2 regions of the Candidatus Njordibacter sp. Uisw_039 genome follow, and region 1 is predicted to be linked to the other one. Evidence: predicted binding sites of a transcription regulator. Region 1 holds the regulator's gene; the other holds the start of a gene.

Region 1 (3,425 bases):
ATTCTGGCAATGTTATTATCACCCGAGGCACCATGCAAATTGAAGCATCCAGCGTAAAAGTCACCTTCAATGACGACGGTATACAAACCATGTTAGCCACGGAAGGTCCCTATGACGGTTTAGCCTATATGCGTCAACAGTCAGAACCTACAGGAGACGGCCAAAGCGACACCATGGAAGCTTGGGGGAAGAGTATTGATTATCAAGTTAATGCCGAATACTTAACCCTGTTAGGCAACGCCAAGCTCATCCAGCGTGGCAACCGGTTTAGTGGCCATGAAATCCTTTTCGACATACCTAGAGATAACGTAAAAGCCACTGGTGCCAAAGACAAGCGAGTCAAAATGATTTTCTTACCTAAGTCTAGTTAACTCTCACCTGACACAAATTAGACACTGATCTCATGCTTAATAAGACAACCACCGTAGCAACCTTAGAAGCCAAAAACCTCGCTAAATCCTACAATAAGCGAGCCATCGTAAAAGACGTCAATATTCGCATTGAGGCCGGTCAAGTGGTTGGCCTACTGGGGCCAAATGGTGCCGGAAAAACCACTTGTTTTTATATGATTGTGGGTTTAGTGCAAGCAGACCGTGGGCAAATCTTCATCAATCAAGAAGATATTTCTCGTGAGCCTATGCATGGCAGAGCGCGTAAAGGCATTGGTTACTTACCTCAAGAAGCGTCGGTATTTCGTAAGCTTACCGTAGCGCAAAATATCTTAGCCATATTACAAACTCAAAAACAGCTCAGTAAAGGTCAGCAGCTACAAAAATTAGAAACGCTATTATTAGAGTTTAGTATAGGCCATATACGTAACAGCCTAGGCATGAGTTTATCAGGTGGCGAACGCCGCCGTGTGGAGATCGCTCGTGCTTTGGCGAGTGAACCACAGTTTATACTACTAGATGAGCCCTTTGCCGGAGTAGACCCAATTTCCGTAAAGGATATTAAACACGTGATTCAGCAATTGAGTGACAAGGGTATCGGCGTATTAATCACCGACCATAACGTACGAGAAACCCTTGATATTTGTGATTTGGCTTATATCGTTAGCGAAGGTTATATTCTAGCTCACGGTACTAGTGATGATATCTTAGCGAACCAGCAAGTAAAAGAGGTATACTTAGGCGATGATTTCACTTTATAGTCAAGTAAAAATACTCCAAAACCAATAAGTTAGCGTAATTATGAAAGCATCTTTGCAGCTCAAAATGAATCAGCAACTGGCCATGACGCCACAGTTGCAACAAGCGATTCGTTTACTGCAACTTTCAACCTTAGACCTACAGCAAGAAATCCAACAAGCATTAGATAGCAACCCCCTGCTTGAGTTAGAAGAAGAGCTTGACCTGCCTGAAGTGAGTACTGCAGAAAAAGACAACAAAGACGCCCAGCTTGACGACCAGTCCAGTGAACACCTTGCTGACGAGAATCAAGCCGACAGTGACTGGAGCGAAGAAATCCCCGTTGAGCTTGCCACTGATAGCTCTTGGGATGATGTGTACCAAAGCTCCACTACACCAGCTACTGGCCCTGGGGACGACTTTGATTTTGACGCCAACAATAGCCACGAACCTAGCTTACAAGAACACCTTGAATGGCAACTTAATGTGAGTCGCTTGAGCGACCTTGATCAGTTTATTGGTGCCAGCATTATTGATGCCGTAGACGAACGTGGCTACCTTAGTCAAACCTTGACGGAAATCACTGAAGGTATCAACGGCAATTTGGCTCAACAAGAGCAAGAAGCCATTGAGGAAGATGAAACTCAAGCCGTATTAACCTTGATTCAGCAATTTGACCCTATTGGAGTTGCCGCACAGAATTTAAGAGAGTGCCTGCTCATCCAGTTAAAATATTTACCCTCTGATACACCATGGCGCCAAGGTGCAATAACCGTTGTAGATAAACACTTAGATCTGCTTGGCAGTCACGACTACAATTCCTTAAGGCGACGCTCTGGTTACAAAGAAAATGAGCTGCTACATATTTTCGAACTTATCACTAAATTACAGCCAGAGCCTGGTGCCAGCATTGCCTCAAGCCAAGCCGAGTATGTCATTCCCGACGTTATGGTACGTAAGGTTAATAATGTGTGGCGAGTTGAATTAAATCCAGACTCGGCACCAAAAATCAGAATTAACCAACAATACGTAGACTTTGGTGGCAGTGCCAATAGCAGCGACAAGAGCTACATTAAAAGTCACTTACAAGAAGCCCGTTGGTTTCTCAAAAGTCTTGAAAGTCGGAATGAAACCTTATTAAAAGTTGCTGGGCGCATTTGTGAGATTCAGCAAGGCTTTTTGGATCATGGCGAAGAGGCCATGAAACCGCTAGTCCTTGCAGAAGTTGCTGAGCACGTAGAAATGCATGAATCCACTATCTCTCGTGTTACCACCCAAAAGTACATGCACACACCTAGGGGTATCTTTGAGCTAAAATATTTCTTTTCTAGCCATGTAGCAACCGCTAATGGGGGAGAGTGTTCTTCTACGGCCATAAGAGCACTCATTAAAAAGTTAATTGCAGCGGAATTAACTCGCAAACCCTTAAGCGACAGCAAACTTACAGACATGCTAGAGTTACAAGGTATTAAAGTAGCCCGCAGGACTATTGCTAAATATAGAGAAGGCATGAACATTCCACCCTCCAACGAACGTAAACGGCTCACTTGAGCCCACACATCCCATAGGGTTAATAACCACATATGAATATTAGTGACATCCTCACGCCAGAACGCACCTTTGCCGATCTGAAATGCGCCAGTAAAAAACGCACACTCGAGTCTATTAGCCACTGGCTTGGGGGTCAAATGACCACGTTTGATAGCAAAGAGCTATTCAGTGCATTAATTAACCGAGAAAAGTTAGGCAGCACCGGGTTTGGTGATGGTATAGCTATACCTCATTGTCGGCTAGCCAGTTGCACACAAGTCACTGGTGCTCTAGTCCGATTGGCTAACGCCGTGGATTTTGATGCCATAGATCAACAACCAGTAGATTTACTGTTTGTGCTTTTAGTGCCCTTACAAGCTACTGATGAACATCTACAAATTTTAGCTACTCTAGCGGGCAGTTTTGGCCAACCGGAGTTTCGGGCGGGCTTACGTGAGGCCACTGATGCAGGTGCTATGTACAAAATCGCTATCGCATAAATGCCCTAAAACGGGTATGCTATAAGGCTACACTTGATAAGCTTACGCCATGCTTATCATCACGTGTTTCACTATTTTATAGCGCCACGCCTGTAAGGGTTTCTGCATGATCCATCAACAAATCACTATCATCAACAAACTTGGCCTGCATGCTCGTGCTGCTGCTAAGCTTGTAGGTGTCACTGGTCGACATGGTTGCAACATCGAAATTGGTAGTGACGGTAACATGGTGGATGCAAAAAGCATTATGTCAGTGATGTTATTAGCT
Region 2 (3,425 bases), 850 kb from region 1:
ACCACTAACCGCTTCGCAGATCGACGCCAAGCCAGTGGTGAAATTCCATTACAAGCCCTCAGTGAAGGTGCCCAAATGTTTGCAAACCGCGTTGCGAAGAATCGCAAGCAGTTAAGCAAATGGGTAAAGCAGGAAAGCATTGAGTGTTACCGTTTATATGATGCTGATATGCCAGAGTATGCTGTAGCGATCGACATTTATGGTGATTGGCTGCATGTGCAGGAATATGCAGCGCCTAAGACTGTTGATGCCGAAAAAGCTCAGCGCCGTTTAGAAGAAGTGATGCTGGCATTGCCGCAAGCTATGCAAATTCCAGAGGAACGCATTGTATTAAAGCAGCGCCGCCAGCAAACGGGCAAGGATCAGTATCAAACCCATGATGAAAAAGGTGAATACATTCAGGTTCAAGAGGGTGGTTGTAAACTGCTAGTGAACCTTAACGATTATTTAGACACTGGATTGTTCTTAGATCACCGACCTGTCCGTCAAAAAATTCAATATCTAGCTCATGGTAAACGCTTCTTAAACCTATTTTGTTATACCGGCACCGCGACCATGCATGCGGTACACGGTGGGGCACATAAGTCATTGAGTGTAGACATGTCGGCTACCTATTTGTCTTGGGGTAAAAAGAACCTTGCTTTGAATGGTTTTAGCGACCAGGTACACCGTTTTGAACAGCACGACTGCATGGAATTCATCAAGAGCCACAAGGGTGAATATGACCTGATCTTCCTTGATCCTCCTACTTTTTCTAATTCTAAGAAGATGGTAGGTGTGTTAGATGTACAGCGTGACCATGCGTGGATGATTCATAAAGTAATGGACTTGTTAACAGAAGATGGCTTGTTAATATTCTCTACTAACTATCGCCGTTTTGAATTAGACGAAAAGGTACTGCAACACAATCATGTAGTTGACATCAGTGACGAGACCTTAGATAAAGACTTTAATCGCAATAAGAAGATTCATCGCTGTTGGGAAATCCGTAAGTACAAGCCTGAAGTGGCCATCACTTCAGAGTTTTATGACGCAGACTATGCAGAATCTAAACCTGTATCTAAACCTACAACCAAGGATCAGGCAGACTTTAATCCTTGGTTGAAAAAAGACTAATTCGTTTTAGTCTAACGACGTAGCGCCGATTTTATGAATACTTAGGTCGGCGCCGTTAAACTCTTCTTCTTCCGTGAGTCTTAGCCCAATAAACTTCTTCACACCACCATACACAATAAATCCACCGATTAAGGCAATGCTTAATCCGAGTAGGGTGCCAAGCAGCTGAGACATAAAGCTTACACCACCTAAACCACCAAAGGCCTCTAAACCAAAGATGCCTGCAGCGATACCCCCCCATACTCCACACAGTCCGTGTAGTGGCCACACCCCTAACACGTCATCAATCTTCCAGCGATTTTGGGTCATCATGAAAGTGTAAACAAAAAGGCCACCTGCAATCAGGCCTACGGCTAGAGCACCAATAGGGTGCATTAAATCGGAACCAGCACACACAGCCACTAAGCCAGCTAATGGTCCATTGTGGACAAACCCTGGGTCATTTTTACCAATGACCAATGCAGCAATAGTACCGCCAGCCATGGCCATTAGCGTGTTGACGGCCACTAAACCACTGATGCCATCTAGGGTTTGAGCTGACATCACGTTAAAACCAAACCAGCCAATCGTTAGAATCCATGATCCTAAGGCTAAAAAGGGAATGCTTGAAGGCGCAAATGCCACTAATTTCCCTTTACGATAACGTCCCTTGCGAGTGCCTAGGAGCAATACTGCTGCAAGTGCGAGCCAACCACCCATGCCATGCACTACTACGGAGCCTGCAAAGTCATGAAAGCCTGCGCCAAAGGTTTGTTCTAGCCATGATTGGAAGCCATAGTTGCCATTCCAGGCGATACCTTCGAATAAGGGATAGACAATACCTACGATTAACGCAGCGGCAACAAGCAATGGCCAAAAGCGCGCTCGTTCAGCAATACCTCCAGAAATTATGGCAGGAATAGCTGCAGCAAAGGTCATTAAGAAGAAAAATTTCACCAGCTGGTAGCCATTATTAGCGCTTAAAGCCTCGGCGCTGGTAAAAAAGTGTTGATCGTAGGCGATCCAGTAGCCTACAAAAAAATACGCAAGGCAGGAGAAACCAAAATCCGTCATAATTTTAACTAAGGCGTTAACTTGGTTTTTATGCCTAACTGTACCCACCTCTAAAAAGGCAAAACCAGCATGCATGGCAAGCACCATAATGGCTCCCATAAGAATGAACAGGGTATTAGAACTTTGCACCAAGGTGGCGACTGCGCTCATTGTGGATTCCACTACAACTCCTTAAATTTATCTTTGCACTGTTTTGAGGCGGTTTGAAAACGAACTGCTTATTAGTGGTGCAATATGCACTAATAGATTGCATTTGAGCCCCTATAATCCCGCTGTTAGTTATAAAGCAAAGAGTGTGCCAGCACATAAGTTCAGGCAAGAAAAAACCACCCTTGGGTGGTTTTTATCAATGCCAAAATTGTGGTGCTTTATTTAGCAGGGTAAGGGCGTTTAGTTTCACCAGTATATAATTGGCGGGGACGACCGATACGGTAAGGGCTATTAAGCATTTCATGCCAGTGAGAAATCCAACCTACCGTACGTGCTACGGCAAAAATGACCGTAAACATAGAGGTTGGAATGCCAATGGCTTTAAGGATGATGCCAGAGTAAAAATCCACATTTGGGTATAGCTTACGCTGGATAAAGTATTCGTCTTCTAGGGCGATTTGCTCTAAACGTTTAGCTATTTGCAATAGTGGATCATTCTCTACACCGAGTAAGGCTAATACTTCGTCGCATGTTTCACGCATTACCGTGGCGCGAGGGTCAAAATTCTTATACACACGGTGACCAAAGCCCATAAGGCGAAAAGGGTCGTTCTTGTCTTTAGCTCTGGCAACAAATGCATCAATATTAGAAACATCGCCAATTTCCTCAAGCATATCAAGTACGGCTTCATTGGCACCGCCATGGGCTGGGCCCCATAGGGCAGCAATACCCGAAGCAATACAAGCAAAGGGGTTGGCACCAGAGGAGCCAGCTAAACGCACTGTAGAAGTTGATGCATTTTGCTCATGATCTGCATGCAACAAGAAGATTTTATCCATGGCGCGAGATAAAACTGGGTCTATTTTACTTTCTGCAGTAGGTTTGCCAAACATCATGTGTAAGAAGTTTTCGGCGTAATTAAGGTCGTCACGTGGAAAAATAAATGGCTGGCCAATAGAGTATTTGAAACACATAGCTGCAAGGGTAGGCATTTTAGAGATTAAGCGGTGAATCGCTTTTTCTCGGTGATGAGGATTGTCGTTATCAAGTTGATCGTGATAGAACGCAGATAGTGCGCCTACTACACCACACATGATCGCCATTGG

What was found. Region 1 encodes sigma-54, which starts transcription at its own class of promoters, with help from an activator protein. Its sites were predicted from a motif close to ANTGGCATNNANNTTGCTNT; they were not measured.
Region 2: ABXT70_RS07830 (ammonium transporter) is a predicted target of sigma-54. The motif match lies at 2,453-2,472, and genes of this name have one in related genera.

What each region holds. Positions count from the first base shown of each region.
Region 1 is NZ_CP159831.1:789,381-792,805, reverse strand. Features, by position in the region: gene lptA (lipopolysaccharide transport periplasmic protein LptA) at 1-371, shown strand, start outside; gene lptB (LPS export ABC transporter ATP-binding protein) at 404-1,150, shown strand; gene ABXT70_RS03785 (RNA polymerase factor sigma-54) at 1,191-2,678, shown strand; gene ptsN (PTS IIA-like nitrogen regulatory protein PtsN) at 2,711-3,157, shown strand; gene ABXT70_RS03775 (HPr family phosphocarrier protein) at 3,264-3,425, shown strand, end outside.
Region 2 is NZ_CP159831.1:1,643,570-1,646,994, reverse strand. Features, by position in the region: gene rlmKL (bifunctional 23S rRNA (guanine(2069)-N(7))-methyltransferase RlmK/23S rRNA (guanine(2445)-N(2))-methyltransferase RlmL) at 1-1,116, shown strand, start outside; gene ABXT70_RS07830 (ammonium transporter) at 1,123-2,331, opposite strand; gene gltA (citrate synthase) at 2,538-3,425, opposite strand, start outside.